2 regions of the Cellulomonas sp. Marseille-Q8402 genome follow, and region 2 is predicted to be linked to the other one. Evidence: predicted binding sites of a transcription regulator. Region 2 holds the regulator's gene; the other holds the start of a gene.
What was found. Region 2 encodes HrcA, which represses chaperone genes, less so after heat shock. Its sites were predicted from a motif close to TTNGCACTCGNNNNNNNCGAGTGCNAA; they were not measured.
Positions count from the first base shown of each region.

Region 1: a site for HrcA is predicted at 1,954-1,980, ahead of groL (chaperonin GroEL). Genes of this name have one in related genera too.

Region 1 is NZ_CBCPLX010000002.1:626,495-630,701, forward strand. It holds gene ACWPWW_RS13925 (LytR C-terminal domain-containing protein) at 1-192, shown strand, start outside; gene ACWPWW_RS13930 (cold-shock protein) at 314-517, shown strand; gene ACWPWW_RS13935 (glycoside hydrolase family 15) at 589-1,878, opposite strand; gene groL (chaperonin GroEL) at 2,143-3,771, shown strand; partial or broken gene ACWPWW_RS13945 (DUF4031 domain-containing protein) at 4,017-4,207, opposite strand, start outside.
Region 2 is NZ_CBCPLX010000002.1:1,370,867-1,375,073, forward strand. It holds gene ACWPWW_RS17250 (DUF3097 domain-containing protein) at 1-273, opposite strand, end outside; gene ACWPWW_RS17255 (MFS transporter) at 323-1,834, shown strand; gene hrcA (heat-inducible transcriptional repressor HrcA) at 1,890-2,924, shown strand; gene dnaJ (molecular chaperone DnaJ) at 3,019-4,152, shown strand; gene ACWPWW_RS17270 (16S rRNA (uracil(1498)-N(3))-methyltransferase) at 4,154-4,207, shown strand, end outside.

The sequences.
Region 1 (4,207 bases), 740 kb from region 2:
TTCACGAACGTGACCGCCGGGAACGGCAACGCCGGCGGCAGCACCGCGACGACCGTGTTCTACGCGAACGCCGACCTCGCGGCGACCGCCCAGCAGGTCGCCTCGACGCTCGGGATCACGGACGTGGTCGAGTCCGCGGAGGTGGCGCCGGACGGCGTCGTCGTCCTGCTGCTCCGCGACTTCGCGAACTGACCCCTTCCGCAGGTGGGAGGGCGCCGCTAGTGTCGGCCGCGTCGCGGTGACCGCCCTCCGGCCACCCGGGGGGATCTCGGCCACCCGCGGTGACCAGTCACGCCGTCTTCAGGAGCACCGCATGCCGCAGGGCACCGTCAAGTGGTTCAACGCCGAGAAGGGCTTCGGGTTCATCACCCCGGCCGACGGCGGTCAGGACCTGTTCGTCCACTTCAGCGCCATCCAGTCGAGCGGGTACCGCAGCCTCGAGGAGGGGCAGTCGGTCGAGTTCGAGGTCGGGCAGGGCACCAAGGGCCCGCAGGCGGAGCAGGTCCGCCCGCTCTGAGACCGGCGTGCGGGGTCGCGGCCGTCACGGCGCGGCCCCGCAGGTCCCGGCCTCGGCCCGTACCGGCGGTCTCAGCCCTCCAGGGCGGTGACCGCGAGCACCACGCACGCGGCGGTCCACGCGAGCGGCGCCACCGCCGCGGGGGAGCCGTCGGCCAGCACCTTCTCCGGCAGCGCGCCCATCGTGGTCCGGTGGGCGTCCAGCCAGTCCAGCCGTGCCCGCGCGTCCGCGTCGAAGCCGTTCGTGGCCGCGGTCAGGGCGTACAGCGACGTCTGGGGCGTCCACGAGATGCCGTCCTGCCGCCAGCCCGCACCCGGCGCCAGCCCACCGGCGGGCCGCGCCATGGCGTCGGCCGAGGCGAGCCACGCGTCCGTCGCGCCGGCGAGCGGCGTCGGCTGGAACGGCGGAAGGGTGAACGCGCTCGCCGCGTCCGCCACCGCCCCGTCCGCGTACCGGCCGTACGCCGTCGCGTCGCCGAACTCCCGCTCCACCGCCGCACGCGTCCGCACCGCCGCGTCCCGGGCGTCCGCGGCCGCCGCGTCGTCCCGCAGCAGGGTGAGCACCGCGCCGGCCGACTCCAGGCCCGCGAGCAGCGGCGCGACGGTGCCGAGCGTCAGCTCCCGCTCGGGGCGCTCCCAGTAGTCCGGGGAGGCCGCCGGCAGGCCGTCGCCGGCGACGAGCGCGACGGCGCCGTCGGCCGCGCGCCGGATCATCGGGGCCAGGTGCTCGGCGGTCGCGAGCTCCTCCTCGGGTCCCGCGGCGGCCACGACCTCGGCCGCGGCCCACAGCACCCAGCCGGTCCCGTCCGTCTGCGCGGCGCGGTCGTCCGGCACGCCGCCCGACCCGTCCGCCAGGTAGCGCGCCTGGAACGACCCGTCCGCGGCCTGCACGCCGGCCAGGAAGTCCAGGATCTCCAGCGCGTCGTCGAGGTGCCCCGTGCGGGCGAGCGCGACGGCGACGAACGAGGCGTCGCGCGGCCACACGTAGCGCCAGTGCGGCGTCCACGCGGCCACGGCGGCCCCGTCGTCCAGCACCAGCGTCCGCAGGTCCAGCAGCGCGTCGGCCACCAGGTCCGCGTACGGGCCGCCGGCCCCGGGCACGGTGCCGGCCGCCAGCCAGGCGCGCTGCTCCTCGGCGAGCCGGTCGTCCGCGGTGCTGCCGGGGTCGTCCACGACGCGCGTGCCGGCGTGCAGGACCGGGGTCGTGCCGGCCGGGACCGACTCCGGGCCGTCGGGGGTGGCGACGACGCCCTCGGCGTACAGGTCGATGGTCGCGGTCGCGGGTCCCGTCGCACCCCAGGCGATCAGCCCGCCGGCGACCACGACGAGCGTGGCGGCGACGGCAGCGGTGCGGGCGGACATCCCGGCAGGCTAGCGGGCCGGGCTGGGCGCGCCCGGTCGGCGGGACCCCGCGCGCGTTCGCCGGGAGTGGAGCGTCTTGCACTCACCCAGGTCGAGTGCTAACCATGGACTTAGCACTCTCGGGTCGAGAGTGACAGAATGAGAAGCGAGGCCGATCCGGTGAGGTCCGCCGCACGACGGGACATGACCGTCGCAGCGGCGCGGCCGTCCGTCGCGGGCACCGACCGGCCGAACCACGAGCCACAGTGAAGGATCGATAGCCCCATGGCCAAGATCATTGCCTTCAACGAGGAGGCCCGTCGCGGCATCGAGCGTGGACTCAACGTCCTCGCCGACACCGTCAAGGTCACCCTGGGCCCCAAGGGCCGCAACGTCGTCCTGGACAAGAAGTGGGGCGCCCCCACGATCACCAACGACGGCGTCTCCATCGCCAAGGAGATCGACCTCGAGGACCCGTTCGAGAAGATCGGCGCGGAGCTCGTCAAGGAGGTCGCCAAGAAGACGGACGACGTCGCGGGTGACGGCACCACCACCGCCACCGTGCTCGCCCAGGCGCTCGTGCGCGAGGGCCTGCGCAACGTCGCCGCCGGCGCCAACCCCATCGCCCTCAAGCGCGGCATCGAGAAGGCCGTCGAGGCCGTCACCGCCGCCCTGCTCGAGCAGGCGAAGGAGATCGAGACCAAGGAGCAGATCGCCGCCACCGCGTCGATCTCCGCCGGCGACACCGCGATCGGCGAGCTCATCGCCGAGGCGCTGGACAAGGTCGGCAAGGAGGGCGTCATCACGGTCGAGGAGTCCAACGCCCTCGGCCTGGAGCTCGAGCTCACGGAGGGCATGCGCTTCGACAAGGGCTTCCTGTCGGCGTACTTCGTGACCGACCCGGAGCGCCAGGAGGCCGTCCTCGAGGACGCCTACGTGCTGCTCGTCGAGTCGAAGATCTCGAACGTCAAGGACCTGCTGCCGCTGCTGGAGAAGGTCATCCAGTCGGGCAAGCCGCTGTTCATCGTCGCCGAGGACGTCGAGGGCGAGGCCCTGGCCACGCTCGTCGTCAACAAGATCCGCGGCACCTTCAAGTCGGTCTCCGTCAAGGCGCCCGGCTTCGGCGACCGCCGCAAGGCGATGCTGCAGGACATGGCGATCCTCACCGGTGGCCAGGTCGTGTCCGAGACCGTCGGTCTGAAGCTCGACACCGTGGGCCTCGAGGTCCTCGGCCAGGCGCGCAAGATCGTCGTCACCAAGGACGAGACCACCATCGTCGAGGGCTCCGGCGACGCCGCCCAGATCCAGGGCCGCGTCAACCAGATCCGCGCCGAGATCGAGAACTCGGACTCGGACTACGACCGCGAGAAGCTCCAGGAGCGCCTCGCCAAGCTGGCCGGCGGCGTCGCCGTCATCAAGGCCGGCGCGGCGACCGAGGTCGAGCTCAAGGAGCGCAAGCACCGCATCGAGGACGCCGTGCGCAACGCCAAGGCGGCCGTCGAGGAGGGCATCGTCGCCGGTGGTGGCGTGGCCCTCATCCAGGCCGGCGAGAAGGCCTTCGCGACGCTCGAGCTCGAGGGCGACGAGGCGACCGGTGCGCAGATCGTGCGCATCGCGATCGACGCGCCGCTGAAGCAGATCGCCATCAACGCCGGCCTCGAGGGCGGCGTCGTGGCGGAGAAGGTCCGCAACCTCCCGTCCGGTCACGGCCTGAACGCCGCGACCGGCGTGTACGAGGACCTGCTGGCCGCCGGCGTCAACGACCCGGTCAAGGTCACCCGCTCCGCGCTGCAGAACGCGTCGTCCATCGCGGCGCTGTTCCTCACCACGGAGGCGGTCGTCGCCGACAAGCCCGAGAAGGCCGCTCCGGCCGGCCCGGGTGCCGACGGCGGCATGGGCGGCATGGACTTCTGATCCAGCCGCGCGCGGGGCGCTGAGCCCCGCACCCGCACGACGACGGGCCGGACACCCCAGGGTGTCCGGCCCGTCGTCGTCCCGGGACGCCGCGCCCGCGCCGCTGCCCGGGACGGCGCTCGCGGGGTGCCTCCGTCGAGATGGCAGCTCGCGCCGGCCGCTCCGGGCGCGCGCACAGGCGCGGAGTGTCGTCTCGGCAACCCGACCCGACCCGACCCGGCGCGAGGCCGTGCGGGGGCAGGGGGTCAGTGGTGGCGGGGGCGGGCGTGGGCCGGGATCCGCAGGCCGCTCGCGCGGAGGCGGCGGATGAGGCTCGCCGGCCGTCACCGGCTCGGCGCCCAGCGCGACGAGGTCGGCGTGCCGCTCGTCGGGGACGTCGTAGTGGTCCAGGTCGAAGGCGCGGCGGGGGAGCCCGGCGCGCTCGGCGAAGGCGTGC
Region 2 (4,207 bases):
CGGGGCGGCCTTCGGCGCCGTGAGCTCGACCGGCTTGCCGTCCACCCAGAACCCCGGCCCGAGCCGGAAGGTGCGGGTCTTGCCGTGCCGGTCCTCCAGCACGACGACGTGCTCGCCGCCGGACTTCTCGACGCGGACCACGGCACCGACCCAGCCGGTGGTGACCTCCTCGACGACGAGCCCGCGGTCGGCGGGGACGGGCGTCGAGGTCGGTCGGCGGTGCGTGCGGGGGGAGGCGGCGGCGAGCACGTCGGGTCCGTAGCGGTCGGTCACGCGCGGCAGCCTAGGTGCCGACCCGGCGCCGCCGTGGTACGACACGACGGTGACGTCGAGCCCCGCGCAGCACCCCTCCGCCTCCTCCGCCCCCGCGCCGGGCGACCGCCCCGAGCCCGACCCGCACCGCTGGCGGGCCCTCGGGGTCTGCCTGGCGATCGGGTTCATCACGATGCTCGACGTCTCCATCGTCAACGTGGCGCTGCCGTCCATCGAGCGCAGCCTCGACGCGGGCGCCAGCCAGCTGCAGCTGATCGTCGCCGGGTACACGCTGGCGTTCGGGCTGGTGCTGGTCCCCGCCGGCCGCCTGGGCGACGCGCGCGGCCGGCGTGCGCTGTTCCTGATCGGGCTCACCGGCTTCGCGCTGACCAGCCTGGGTGCCGGGCTGGCGCCGTCGGACGAGGTGCTGGCCGGGATGCGGCTGCTGCAGGGCGTCAGCGCGGGCCTGCTGAACCCGCAGGTGGTCGGCACCATCCAGCAGCTGTTCTCCGGGCCCGAGCGCGGCAAGGCCTTCGGGTACTTCGGCGCGACGATCGGGGTGTCCACCGCGCTCGGTCCGCTGCTCGGCGGGCTGATCATCCAGGTGGCGGGCGCCGAGCACGGCTGGCGGTGGGTGTTCTTCGTCAACGTGCCGGTGATCGCGGTGGTGCTGCCGTTCGCGGTGCGGTTCCTGCCGCGGCGGGCGCCGGGCGCCCCGCGGGGCGTGCTCGGCCCGAACGGGCGGCCGCGGCTGGACGTGCCCGGGCTGGCGCTCATCGCCCTGGCCACCGCCGCGGTGATGGTGCCGTTCGTCACGACGACGGGCGAGGGCGGCGACGACCCGACGCGGTGGTGGTGGCTGGCCGTCGCCGCGGTGCTCGCGGTCGCCACCGTGCTCTGGGAGCGCGGCTACCAGCGCCGGACGGGCGCTGCCGTGCTCGACCCGCGCGTGATCGGGGAGCCGTCGTTCCGCAACGGCGCGCTGCTCGGCATGGCGTACTTCGCGGGGTTCACGGCCGTGTTCCTCGTCACCACGCTGTACCTGCAGCAGATCGCGGGGTTCACGCCGCTGCAGGCGGGGCTGGTCGGCATGCCGTTCGCGATCGCGTCGGCCGTCGCGGCCCAGCAGTCCGGGCGGCTGGTCGCGACCCACGGCCGGGCCGTCGTCGTGGTCGGGCTCGCGATGGTCGTCGTCGGGCTGATCGGGACCGACATCGCCATCCGGCTGGTGGACCCGCCGGGGGTCGGGTTCGCGGTGGCGGCGACGCAGCTGGTCACCGGGGCGGGCAGCGGGCTGGTGATCGCGCCGAACCAGACGCTCACCCTCGCGCGGGTGCCGCTGGACCGGGCCGGGGTGGCGGGCAGCATGCTGCAGGTCGGGCAGCGCGTGGGGTCGGCGCTGGGTGTCGCCGTGGCGCTGTCGACGTACTACTCGGCGCTCACGTCCGGGCTGGCGGGCAGCGCGGCGGCCGGCCGGGCACTGCTGATCACCGTGGTGCTGGTGTCCGTGGCGCTCGTCATCGGGGTCGTCGACCTGGTCGCGCGGCGGCGGGACGCCGCGCGCACGCCGGCGGACGCGTAGAATTGGCACTCGGTTCGATCGAGTGCCAGCAGGATCCGGACGTCGGGAGGTGGCGATGAGCGAGGACCGCAGGCTGGACGTGCTGCGGGCGATCGTGGAGGACTACGTCGCCACGCGGGAGCCCGTCGGCTCGCGCGCGCTCGTGGAGCGGCACTCCCTCGGGGTGTCGCCCGCGACGATCCGCAACGACATGGCCGCGCTCGAGGAGTCCGGCTACATCGTGCAGCCGCACACGTCCGCCGGCCGCGTGCCGACGGACATGGGGTACCGGCTGTTCGTCGACCGCCTCGCGACCGTGAAGCCGCTGTCCGCGCCCGAGCGCCGCGCGATCGAGACGTTCATGGAGGACGCGGTCGACCTGGACGACGTCGTCGACCGCTCCGTCCGGCTGATCGCGCAGCTGACGCACCAGGTCGCGGTCGTGCAGTACCCGTCGCTGCGGCGGACCGCGCTGCGGCACGTCGAGCTCGTCCCGGTCGGGGAGCGGCACCTGCTCGTCGTGATCATCACCGACCACGGGCGCGTGGAGCAGCGCACCCTCGAGCTCGCGGACACCCTGGACGTCGCCGTCGTGTCCCGGCTGCGCGCGCGGCTGAACGCCGCCGCGGCCGGTCGCCGGCTGGCCGAGCTGGACGCCGTCCTGTCCGACCTGTCCGACGACTTCCTGCCCGCCGACGCGCCGCTGGTGCGCGCCGTGGTCCAGGTCGTGGAGGACACGCTCGCCCGCGAGAGCGAGGAGCGGGTCGTGCTGGCCGGCACCGCCAACCTGGTCCGGGGCGGCGGGACCGACTTCGCCCGCACCATCAGCCCGGTGCTCGAGGCGCTCGAGGAGCAGGTCGTCCTGCTGCGCCTGTTCACCGAGATGTCCGAGGACGAGGCCGCGGTCTCCGTCCGGATCGGCCGCGAGACCCAGCACGAGGGGCTCGTCGAGACCAGCTTCGTGACCACCGGGTACGGCGGCCCGGACGACGGCGGCGGTGCCGCGGTCGCCCGGATCGGCTCCGTCGGCCCCCTGCGCATGGACTACCCCGGGACCATCGCGACGGTGCGCGCCGTCGCGCGGTACCTGTCCCGGATCCTCGCCGGATGAGCGGCTGCTGGGCACCTCCGGGCGCCCGCGCACGTTCAGCAGGCAACCCCGACCCGCGTCGACGCGCGCGACCGACCCGCACAGGAAGTGACGAGTGAGCGACTACTACGAGGTCCTCGGCGTCGAGCGCGACGCCACGCCCGAGCAGATCAAGAAGGCGTACCGGCGGCTCGCGCGCGAGCTGCACCCGGACGTCGCCGGGGCGGAGGCCGGCTCCGAGGACAGGTTCAAGGACGTGTCCCGGGCCTACGACGTGCTGTCGAACCCCGAGAAGCGCCGGATGTACGACATGGGCGCCGACCCGTCCTCGCCCGGTGGCGGCATGGGCGGCGGCGCGGGCTTCGGCTTCCAGGACATCTTCGAGACGTTCTTCGGCGCGGCCGCGGGCGGCGCCGCGCAGCGCGGCCCCATCCCGCGGGCACGCCGCGGCCAGGACGCCCTGGTCCGGCTCGACATCGACCTGGCGGAGGCGACCTTCGGCACGCACCGCGAGGTGCCCGTCGAGACCGCCGTCGTGTGCCCGACCTGCGACGGCTCCTGCTGCCGCCCGGGCACGTCGCCGCGCACCTGCGACGTCTGCGGCGGCCGCGGCACCGTCCAGCGGGTCGCGCGCTCGTTCCTCGGCCAGGTCATGACGTCCCAGCCGTGCGCCGCGTGCCACGGCTTCGGCACCGTCATCCCCGAGCCCTGCACCGAGTGCGCCGGCGAGGGCCGCGTCCGCTCCCGTCGCACGCTCGAGGTCGACGTCCCGGCGGGCGTCGACACCGGCACCCGGATCAAGCTCACCGCGCAGGGCGAGGTCGGCCCCGCCGGCGGCCCGGCCGGCGACATCTACCTGGAGGTGCGCGAGCGCCGCCACGACACGTTCATCCGCGAGGGCGACGACCTGCACTGCACGCTGCCGGTCCCGATGACCGCCGCCGCGCTGGGCACCGTGCTCACGCTGGACACCCTCGACGGCCCGCAGGAGGTCGACCTGCGCCCCGGCACCCAGCCGGCCCAGGTCGTCACGCTCCGCGGGCTCGGCGTCGGCCACCTGCACGCCGGCGGCCGCGGCGACCTGCACGTGCACGTCGACGTCCAGGTCCCCACGCAGCTGGACGAGCAGCAGACCGAGCTGCTGCGCCAGCTCGCCGTGCTGCGCGAGGAGGAGCGCCCCGACGCGCGCCTGTCGGCGTCCGGCGGCGGCGTGTTCGCCAAGCTGCGCGACAAGCTCTCCGGGCGCTGAGGTGACCGCACCGGTCTTCCTGGCGGAGCCGGGCGCGCTGGACGCGGCCGTCGTC